Indioceanicola profundi: one gene and its partner. Each later gene encodes a partner of the first gene's protein in a complex. Links are inferred from orthologs where the notes say so. Each region holds a gene or a part of one and is shown on either strand. Other genes may lie near its edges.

Region 1 (5,840 bases):
AGTTCGAGGAGCTGGCGGCTGAGCAGAAGATCGACACCGCCTCCGCCCAGAACCAGGGCGATCTCGGCTACTTCACCAAGGACATGATGGTGGAGCCCTTCGCCAACGCCGCCTTCGCCATGAAGCCGGGCGAGGTGACGAAGGAGCCGGTGGAGACCCAGTTCGGCTGGCACGTGATCAAGGTGGAGGACAAGCGCAAGCAGGAGCTGCCCAGCTTCGAGCAGGTGCAGCCGCGCTTCCGCCAGGCCGTGGCCCAGGAGATCGCCCAGGAGGTGATCACCGAGCTGCGCAAGGGCGCAAAGATCGAGACCTTCAACATCGATGGCACCCCGATCCCGACCACCACCGGCGCCGACACCGGTGCAGCCGGCGGCGAGGCAGCCAAGCCGAAGAAGTAAGCACCCGGTCCCATTGGCAGAAAAGAGGGGCGGTCCGCAGGGGCCGCCCCTTTCTGCTGTGCGGACGACGAGGAAGCTGACAATGAAAAAGGCCGCCGGATCGCTCCGGCGGCCTTTCTTTTCCTTGGAGGAAGAGCGGGGGCTGGATCAGCCCTCCGCCTGCTCCTTCTTGGAGAGGTCTTCGCCGGTGGTCTGGTCGACCACCTTCATGGACAGCTTCACCTTGCCGCGGTCGTCGAAGCCGAGAACCTTCACCTTCACGGCATCGCCCTGCTTCACCACGTCAGTGACCTTGGCAACGCGCTCGTTCTTCAGCTCGGAGATATGGACGAGGCCGTCCTTGGCGCCGAGGAAGTTCACGAAGGCGCCGAAATCCATCACCTTCACGACCTTGCCGTCATAGATCTCGCCCACCTCGGGCTCGGCGACGATGCCCTTGATCCACTTGATCGCGGCTTCGGCGGCGTTGCCGTCCACGGCGGCGACCTTGACGGTGCCGTCATCCTCGATGTCGATCTTGGCGCCGGTCTGCTCCACGATCTCGCGGATCACCTTGCCGCCGGAGCCGATCACGTCGCGGATCTTGTCCTTCGGGATGTTGATCACGGTGATGCGCGGGGCGTTGGAGCTGACGGCTTCGCGCGCACCGGTCAGCGCCCTGGCCATCTCGCCCAGGATGTGCAGGCGGCCCTGCTGGGCCTGGCCCAGCGCCACCTTCATGATCTCCTCCGTGATGGAGGTGATCTTGATGTCCATCTGCAGCGCGGTGACGCCCTTCTCGGTGCCGGCCACCTTGAAGTCCATGTCGCCGAGGTGATCCTCGTCGCCCAGGATGTCGGACAGCACGGCGAACTTGTCACCTTCCTTGATCAGGCCCATGGCGATGCCCGCCACCGGACGGACCAGCGGCACGCCGGCATCCATCAGCGACAGCGAGGTGCCGCAGACCGTGGCCATGGAGGAGGAGCCGTTGGACTCCGTGATCTCCGACACGATGCGCAGCGTGTAGGGGAAGTTCTCCTTGGCCGGGAGCAGCGGGTGAACGGCGCGCCAGGCCAGCTTGCCGTGGCCGATCTCGCGGCGACCGGGGGAGCCCATGCGTCCGGCTTCACCCACCGAATAGGGGGGGAAGTTGTAGTGCAGCATGAAGTTCTCGCGGTACTCGCCTTCAAGCGCGTCCACGATCTGCTCATCCTGGGCGGTGCCCAGCGTGGCGACCACCAGGGCCTGGGTCTCGCCGCGGGTGAACAGGGCCGAGCCGTGGGCGCGCGGCAGCACGCCGACTTCCGACACGATGGGGCGGATGTCCACGGTGGTGCGGCCGTCGATGCGCTTGCCGGTCTCGATCACGGAACCGCGGAGGATGTCGGCCTCCAGCTCCTTGAACATGGCCGACACGGCCTCCGGCGCGAACTCTTCCTTCGTCGCCTCCAGCGCCTTCTGCTTGGCGGCCTGGATGGCGCCGTAGCGCTCCTGCTTCACGGTGTTGCCGTAGGCGGCGGTCAGATCGCCCCCGACCAGTTCCTTGAGGCGCGCCTTCACGGCAGCGCCGTCATAGGCCGGCGGCGGGATGTCGCGCGGGTCCTTGGCGGCCATCTCGGCCAGCTCGATGATCAGGTCGATGACCGGCTGGAACTCGCGGTGGCCGAACATCACGGCGCCCAGCATGACCTCCTCGGTCAGCTCCTTGGCCTCGGACTCGACCATCAGCACGCCTTCCTGCGTGCCGGCGACCACCAGATCCAGCTCGCTGCCGACGGCGTCGTCCGTGGTCGGGTTCAGCAGGTACTGGCCGTTCTTGTAGCCGACGCGGGCGGCGCCGATCGGGCCCAGGAAAGGCAGGCCGGAGATGGTCAGGGCCGCTGAGGCGGCGACCATGGAAACGATGTCGGGATCGTTCTCCAGGTCATGGCTCAACACGGTGACGACCACCTGGGTCTCGTTCCGGTAGCCATCGGCGAACAGCGGACGGATCGGCCGGTCGATCAGGCGGGAGACCAGCACCTCCTTCTCGGTGGGGCGGCCCTCACGCTTGAAGAAGCCGCCGGGGATCTTGCCCGCGGCGAAGGCCTTCTCCTGGTAGTTCACCGTCAGCGGGAAGAAATCCACGCCCGGCTTGGGCTGCTTGGCCCCGACCGCGGTGGCCAGCACCACGGTGTCGCCGTAGGAGGCCCAGACGGCGCCGTCGGCCTGACGGGCGACCTTGCCCGTCTCGAGCACGAGCTTGCGCCCGCCCCACGTCATTTCCTTGCGGAAAACCTTGAACATCTCTTCGTTCCTTCCATCCGAAACCCGTGTCACCCCGGATTGGGTGGCGGGCCGGGGCCCGATCGGCCAGCCCCGCGTGTGTTGCCCTCAGGCGAAACCCGTGCCCTGGCCGGTCAACCGGCCAAGCGGCAAAATGATACGCCACGCGGATGCGCGTCGCGCATCGGCGTGCGGAAAAGACGAACGGCCAGCCGGAGCTGTCTCCGGCTGGCCGTTCATGCTTTGCAGACAGGATGTGCGCACCCAGCCGGAAAGGCTGCCGGTCACGACGCCCCCGGAACGCTCCGGTCGGGCCGGAGCGGAAATCTGGGGGCGTATGCCGGTGGGCTGCACGGAGGTGATCGACCTTCTGTAGGACGTGGCCGCGGTTAGCGGCGCAGGCCCAGACGGCCGATCAGGCTTTCATACCGGGCCTGGTCGTTCTTCTTCACATAGTCCAGCAGCCGGCGGCGCTGGCCGACCATGACCAGCAGGCCACGGCGGGAGTGGAAGTCCTTGGCGTGGGTCTTCAGGTGCTCCGTCAGGTTCGAAATGCGCTCCGACAGGATGGCGACCTGGACCTCGGGCGAACCGGTATCGCCGTCCTTGGTCTTGTACTCGCTGATAAGCTCGGCCTTGCGCTCGGGCGTAATCGACATCGGATTCTCCATGTCATAAGGGATTGGAAACCGCGCACCGGGCGGAAAGCCGCCCCACGATCCGCATCCGCCGACCCATGCTGCATGGTCCGGAAATGGGTGCGCGCCCGCAGCACCCTTCGTGGCCGGGCCGGGATGTCGTCCAGCACGGTCGCGAACGGTCGCAGGCGTCGTTCGATGGCGGATGGATGCGGCAAATGCCCGCTTTGGTCAAGCGGATTCGGGGCAGCGGGCCGGATGTCGGCGATGCGCGCGATGCAGACCGGCCGCGTCCCGCAGGGACGGGATGACAAGGTCGATGCGCAGGAGCTAAGATGCAAATGCGATTGACTCGCAATTGCATCGGAACTATTGGCCCTACCCACTTCGTTCGAGATAACAGGTTGGTAACCATGACGACCTATCTGGCGCGGGCCACGCTCCCGCTGCTGCTCACAGGCCTGCCCTTCGCCGCCACGGCCCAGATGGCCGCAGGCGGTTCTGCCGCTACGGAGGCGGCGGAGTTGGAAGAGATCACCATCACCGCGACGCGCACCCGGAAGGATGTGCTGGAGGTGCCGGCCACGGTCAGCGTGACCACGGCGGAGGAGATCCAGGACCAGCTCGTCACCGACATCAAGGATCTGGTCCGGTACGAGCCCGGCGTATCCGTCCGCAGCAGCCCGTCGCGCTTCACCGCCGCGGGCGCCTCCACCGGCCGCGACGGCAACAGCGGCTTCACCATCCGCGGGCTGGAGGGGAACCGGGTGCTGATCCAGGTGGACGGCATCCGCACGCCGGACGCCTTCAGCTTCGGTCCCCAGTCCACCGGCCGCGGCGGCTTCACCGATCTGGACCTGCTGAAGTCGGTGGAAATCCTGCGCGGCCCGGCTTCCGCCCTCTATGGCAGCGACGGCGTGGCCGGCGCGGTCAGCTTCGTCACCCGCGATCCCGGCGACTTCCTGAAGGATGGCGAGAGCCTGCATGGCGAAGCCAAGCTCGGCTACAGCTCCGCCGATGAGAGCTGGAGCAAGGGCGCCATCCTGGCCGGACGGTCCGGGCGGTGGGAGGCCCTGCTGGCCTACAGCCGCCGGGACGCGCAGGAGCAGGAAACCCAGGGCGACAACGATGCCGCCAATGTGGACCGGACCGAGGCCAACCCGCAGGACATCTCCTCCGACGCGGTGCTGGCCAAGTTGGTCTTCCAGGCGACGGAGGCGCACCGGTTCCGCCTGACCCTGGACCATCTGAACCAGGATGTGGACACCGATGTCCTCAGCGCCATCGCCCGGCCGCCGTTGACCGCCGCCAGCGTCATCGGGCTGGTGGCGGAGGATGAGACCCGGCGCACCCGCATCAGCTTCGACCACAGCTATGATGCCGGGCTCGCGGCGTTGCAGTCGCTGCACTGGACCGCCTACCATCAGGATGGACGGGTCCGGCAGTTCTCGGCGGAAGACCGCAACGTTGCCGCCGACCGCACCCGCGACAGCCTGTTCGACAACGAGGTCACCGGCCTCAGCATCGACGCCGCCAGCGCCGAGCTGGGCAGCGGCTGGACCCATCGGTTCAGCTATGGCGGCGACGTCTCCCGGACCCGGCAGGAAGGGCTTCGCAACGGGCAGACCCCGCCGGTGGGCGAAAGCTTCCCGATCAAGGCCTTCCCGGACACCGATTACACGCTGGCCGGCCTCTATCTCCAGGATGAGATCACCGGGCTGGACGGCGCGCTGTCCATCTTCCCAGCGGTGCGCGTCGATTACTACCGTCTGGCCCCGGAAGGGAACGACCCGCTGTTTCCCTTCGAGACGGCATCGGCCAGCGACTGGCACATCTCGCCCAAGCTTGGCGGCGTCTACTGGGCGACGGAGGCCATCGGGGTCTTCGCCAATTACGCCCAGGGCTACAAGGCGCCCAGCCCGTCGCAGGTGAACAACGGGTTCGAAAACGTCCTGTTCAACTACCGCTCCGCTCCCAATCCGGATCTGCGGCCGGAAACCAGCGACACGCTGGAGGGCGGGGTGCGCCTGCGGCACCGGGCCTGGACGGCCAGCGTCACCGGCTTCACCGGCTGGTACGACGACTTCATCGAACAGGTCCAGGTTTCCGGCAGCCTGACCCCTGCCGACCCGGCCGTGTTCCAGTTCGTCAATCTGGGGGAGGTCACTATCCGGGGTGTCGAGGGCAAGGTCGAGTTCCAGTCCGGAACCGGCATCGGCGCCGTCCTCGCCGCCTCCTACGCCCACGGCGACTACAAGGTCGACGGGGAGAAGACGCCGCTGGACAGCATCGACCCGGTCAAGGTCGTGGCCGGCCTGACCTACCGCGATCCGGAGGGGCGGTTCGGCGGCCAACTCGCCGTGACCCAGACGGCCAGCAAGGCGCAGTCGCGGGTCTCGGGCACCTGTGCGCCGAACTGCTTCACGCCGGGTCCGTTCACGCTGGTGGACCTCACCGCCTACTGGAACCTGGGCGAGAGCGCGACCCTGCGGGCCGGCCTCTTCAACCTCTTCGACGAGAAGTACTGGTGGTGGAGCGATGTGCGCGGGCTGTCCGC
Region 2 (5,076 bases), 2.3 Mb from region 1 along the record:
CCCGCACGGTCAGTGAGGCAAGGCGGAGAGACTGGTTCCGGGTATCCCGCTGGGCGAGGTTGATGAGGATGGAGACCACCTCGTCCGCCTCCCCCGACAGATCCATGCCGACGATGGCGTCCGCCCGGTTCTCGCGTTGGGCAAGCATGTCGGCCTCCCGGTCGGTGGCCTTCTCCGACAAGGTGTAGACTGACAGCCCCCGCACCTCCTTGCGGCCGATGCTGTCGGCATGCAGCGAGATGAAAAGGTCGGCGCCCAGTGCCCGCGCATTCGCCACGCGGTCCCGTAGCCGCACGAACACATCCGTTTCGCGGGTCATGGCAACCCGGTACCGCCCGGTCGCGAGCAGTTGGCGGCGCAGCTCAAGGGCGGCGGCCAGGGTGATGTCCTTCTCCTTGGCGCCGGTCACGGCGATAGCGCCGGGGTCCTGGCCGCCATGTCCGGGATCGAGAACGATGAGAGGCTTGCTTGGCGGAGTCGGCTTCGCGCGGGGCACCGGCACCGCCACCCCCATGCCGGACACCGCAGCCGGCACCAGTCGGGACGTCAGGGCCACAGAAGCGGCAAGTTGCGGTTCGGGCGGGGGCTTCGCCGCGGGAGCCGCGCTGCGTGCCGGCGGCTGTACCTGCCGGAGGTCCGGCGTTGCAGCCACGGCCGGCAGCGCAGACTGTGCGGTCCCGCCTTGCAGAACGGCAGCGACGAAGCCCGTCGCATCCACCTGCACCAGATCCAGAACGAAGCGCGGCGGCTTGCCGTCACGGGGAGGAATCACCTCGGCCCAGGCGACGCGTACCGGAGATGTGGTATCCAACACGATCCGCACCCCGCTGGACGCCGGTTCACGTCGCAAGCGCCCGATCAGGCCGCGGCCGGCGGGCATGGCGGGCGGCATGAACGCGATCTCGGGAAGGTCGATTGCAACGCGCCAGGGGTCGCGCTCCGTCACCAGCCGGAAGGCCGTTTCCCGACTCAGCTCCATAACGAAGCGGGTCTTGTCGGGATGCACGCCGAGCCGCATCTCGGTCGCCACCGGCGCAGCGCCGATCCCAGGCAGCGCAGCCGCCTGGACCGCCTGCGGCTGCGCGAGGGCAGAGGGTGCCGGGCAAAGTCCTGCGATGGCGAGAAGCAACAGGAAGAGCCCCCGGACGCAAACGCCGATTGCCGCCTGCAGCCGGCAGTGGCCGCGGCGGGGCTGGATTCGCCCTGGTGCCCTGGATTGTCTCACCGTCACCGCGCCCCCTCCTGCGCGCCGCCGTCGAATCTTGCCCTTCTGTGTACCCTAGAAGAATCAATGCACTCAAGACGGATGATGAGACGCCATCTTATCAGGCTGCCGTCCGCCAGCCAAACTGCCGAAAGCGGGACCAATAAATTCAACGGACCAATTCTTTCATTGTGGAACGGGGTAGCGAGTGTTTATCTTCACGGTCGCGACAAACCGCATCCAGCACCGCTCGCCTTTGGCGGGTGGGGCGTCGCCTCCCGGGCTTGCGCGGCAGGCCGAACGCTTTCCGCCCCGCATCCGCGGATCGCGACGCTTCCTGGATCAGCGGTGAAGTAGAAACTCGAAGCTGGCTTTCCGGAAGTTGAACCTCCGGAAGGCCCGGCAAGGGTGCCCTCCCCGTCCTGGCAGCCTCGGATGAGCGCCGTTCGGCGGGAAGATCGGGCCCGCGCCGAGCAGCTTCGCTCAGACAGGTGGCGCGCCTGTCCCGCCGTGGGTCGCGCGGATGGACTGGCGCAGCCATGGGGAAAACATATGGCCAAGCGTATGCTTGTGGACGCGACGCATCCGGAGGAAACCCGGGTTGTCGTCGTGAATGGGAACAAGCTGGAAGAGCTCGATTTCGAAATCGCCTCCAGAAAGCAGCTCAAGGGCAACATCTATCTCGCGAAGGTCATCCGGGTGGAGCCGTCGCTCCAGGCCGCCTTCGTCGAGTATGGCGGGAACCGGCACGGTTTCCTCGCCTTCTCCGAAATCCACCCCGACTATTACCGCATCCCGGTCGCTGACCGCGAAGCGCTGATGCGGGAATATGAGCGCGCCGCCCGCGAGGAGCGGGAAGAGGATGAAGCCTCCGCGCCCGAACTGGCCGAGGCTGAAGCCGAGAGCGGCAGCGGCGTCGAGGATGTTCCCGCCGGCGATGAACCGGTGGACGAGGTCGGCGGCACCGCCCCCGCCCTGCCCGCCGGAAATGGCGATGATGCCGCGGACGAAAGCGGCCCTTCCTCCGAGGCGCATGCTATCGCCCCGCTGGAGGGCGCCGAGGGCGAAAGCCCCCTGGCCTCCCCGGCCGAACAGACCGTCGCCGCCCCGGACGAGACGGTGACCGAGGCTCCCGCCGAAGAGCCGGCCAAGCCGAAGAAGCGCACCACGGCCCGTCGCCCCCGCAAGACCAAGGCGGAGAAGGCGGGCGAAGCCGCCGCTGAGACGCCTGCCGAGGGCGCGGATGCCGGCGATCAGGCGGCTCAGGCCGCCGATGGAGCCGCTCCGGCCGAGGGTGAGAAGAAGAAGCCGGTCCGCCGTCGCAAGCCCAAGACCGTTGCCATGTCCGCCGAACCGGCGGAGTCGGTCGAGGAGGAGGTGGAGGACGTCCGCAAACCCCGCTCCGTCCGCCCGCTGAAGAGCTACAAGATCCAAGAAGTCATCAAGCGCCGGCAGATCCTGCTGGTACAGGTGACGAAGGAGGAGCGCGGCAACAAGGGTGCGGCGCTGACCACCTACCTGTCCCTGCCCGGCCGCTACTGCGTGCTGATGCCGAACACCCCGCGCGGCGGCGGCATTTCCCGCAAGATCACCAACCCGGCCGACCGCAAGCGCCTGAAGGACCTGCTGGAGGGGCTGGATATTCCCGACGGCATGTCGGTGATCCTGCGCACGGCGGGTATCGAGCGCTCCCAGCCGGAGATCAAGCGCGACCTCGAATATCTGATGCGCCTCTGGGACAATATCCGGGAGCAGACGCTGCAGTCCGTTGCCCCGGCGCTGATCTATGAGGAAGCGAACCTGATCAAGCGCTCCATCCGCGATCTCTATTCGCAGGATGTGGATGATATCTGGGTGGAGGGCGAGCAGGGCTACCGCACCGCGCGCGAATTCATGCGCATGCTGATGCCCAGCCACACCAGGAGGGTCCAGCATTATCAGGAGGAGATCCCGCTCTTCCACCGCTATCAGGTGGAGGACCAGATCGACGCCATGTTCAACCCGGTGGTCCAGCTCAAGTCGGGCGGCTATCTGGTCATCAACCAGACCGAGGCGCTGGTCGCCATCGACGTCAACTCCGGCCGCTCCACCAAGGAGCGGAACATCGAGGAGACGGCGCTGAAGACCAACCTGGAAGCGGCGGACGAGGTGGCACGCCAGCTCCGTCTCCGCGATCTGGCCGGTCTGATCGTCATCGACTTCATCGACATGGAGGAAGGCCGTAACAACGCGGCCGTCGAGAAGCGCCTGAAGGAGGCCATGAAGGCCGACCGCGCCCGCATCCAGCTCGGCCGGATCAGCTCCTTCGGTCTGCTGGAGCTGTCGCGGCAACGCCTGCGCCCCTCCCTCCAGGAGATCAACTTCGAGCGCTGCCCGCATTGCGAGGGCACCGGGCATATCCGCTCGCTGGAGAGCGCCGCGCTTGCGGTGCTGCGTGCCATCGAGGAGGAAGGCATCCGTCGCCGCTCGAGCGAGATCACCGTCACCGCGGCGACTCAGATCACGCTCTATATCCTCAACCAGAAGCGCGACATGCTCAACGCCATCGAGCGGCGCTACGGGTTCCGGGTGTATCTATCCGCAGACGACAGCCTGATCCCGCCGGCCCACCGGCTGGAGCGCATCCGTGCCAAGCTTCCGGGTGAGGATGCGCCTGTGGCCGCCATCACCGCGGAGCGCGTCTTTGCCGAGACCGACCGCGCGCTGGAGGCCGAGGCCACCGACCTGGACGAGGTCGAGCAAGACGATCCGGAGGAGGTCGAGGCTGAGGCCGCCAATGGGGATGCCGCCAACGGGCACCAACAGAACGGCAATGGGGACCGCGATCGTCGCCGTCGCCGCCGTCGCCGTCGTGGCCGGGACCGTGATACCGACCGTGGCGAGGGTGAGCAGCAGGCCTTCGGTCCCGCCGAGGATCAATCCAAGCCCGAAGCGGAGGTCGCTCAAGGCTTCGATGCCGAGGAAGGCGAGGACGACGACGAAGGCGATGAGACCGAAGGCCAGCAGTCTGCCGAGGGCGAGAACAGCCACGATGCCAATGGCGACAGTCGCCGGAAGCGCCGCCGTGGCAAGCGCGGCGGTCGCCGTCGTGCCCGCCAGCGTGAGGAGGAGATGCAGCAGTCCGCCGACACGGCGGAAGGCGACGCCGCCGGGATTGCCGGTGCACAGCCTGCTGCCGACGTCTCCGAGGCGGATGCGTCGGACATCACCACGCCCGAGGTGACGACCGCTGATGCTGTCCCCGCCGCGGAAAGCGCCACGCCGGAGGCGATGGCGGCCACCGCTGATGTCGCCCCTCCGGGCGAAACGGTGACCGAGGAAGCTCCGGCCCAGGAGGCTCCTGCTCCGAAGAAGCGCGCCACCCGTAGCCGGAAAAAGGCCACTGAGGACGCCGCGCCCGAAGCCGCCGAAGCGCCCGCGCCGAAGAAGCGCGCGACGCGGAGCCGGAAGAAGGCTGCTCCGGAGGCTGCGGCCACCGAAGCACCTGTCGCCGAAGCACCTGCTGCCGAAGCGTCGGCAACTCCGGCCGCTGGGGCTGCGCCCGCTCCGGAAGCGACCGATGCGCCTGCCGCCGCATCTGCGGAGGATGTACCCGCCAACCCGGCGATCACGGTGAACCCGCCGGTGGAAAAGCCCAAGAAGGGCTGGTGGAGCCGACTGGTGAAGAACTGAGGCCCATACCGGGCTGAAATGAAAAATGGGGAGGCCGCGAGGCCTCCCCATTTTTCATTGCCTTCGACCGATCGGAATTGAGACAGACGGAGTTCTCCGCCCAATGTCAGCCCCTGCCCGTTCAGGGCTCGATCCCGCCTGAGGTTCCGACAGCTTCAATCCGCGAGCGACAGGCCCATGTCCCAGAACCCGGCTTCCAG

What was found. Proteins that work in one complex are often made in the same cells at the same time.
Region 2: the proteins of pnp (region 1) and DOL89_RS04825 are in contact, whole or in part, in a cryo-EM structure (PDB 9QH0), measured with the Escherichia coli proteins. The link is inferred for Indioceanicola profundi from one-to-one orthologs.

Annotation. Positions count from the first base shown.
Region 1 is NZ_CP030126.1:3,302,791-3,308,630, reverse strand. The notes cover bases 107-3,075. They hold pnp (polyribonucleotide nucleotidyltransferase), read right to left. Parts: upstream 2,667-3,075; coding sequence 546-2,666; downstream 107-545. Other genes in these bases: rpsO (30S ribosomal protein S15), read right to left, coding at 3,035-3,075; DOL89_RS24990 (hypothetical protein), read left to right, coding at 2,884-3,021; DOL89_RS15830 (peptidylprolyl isomerase), read left to right, coding at 107-398. Also shown: more of DOL89_RS15830, read left to right, coding at 1-106; more of rpsO, read right to left, coding at 3,076-3,304; DOL89_RS15815 (TonB-dependent hemoglobin/transferrin/lactoferrin family receptor), read left to right, coding at 3,697-5,840. UniProt on the Escherichia coli protein: Involved in mRNA degradation. Catalyzes the phosphorolysis of single-stranded polyribonucleotides processively in the 3'- to 5'-direction. Also involved, along with RNase II, in tRNA processing.
Region 2 is NZ_CP030126.1:1,026,204-1,031,279, reverse strand. What follows is about bases 1,436-5,076. They hold DOL89_RS04825 (Rne/Rng family ribonuclease), read left to right. Parts: upstream 1,436-1,756; coding sequence 1,757-4,876; downstream 4,877-5,076. Other genes in these bases: tenA (thiaminase II), read right to left, coding at 5,032-5,076. In the rest of the region: DOL89_RS04830 (N-acetylmuramoyl-L-alanine amidase family protein), read right to left, coding at 1-1,030. UniProt on the Escherichia coli protein: Endoribonuclease that plays a central role in RNA processing and decay. Required for the maturation of 5S and 16S rRNAs and the majority of tRNAs. Also involved in the degradation of most mRNAs.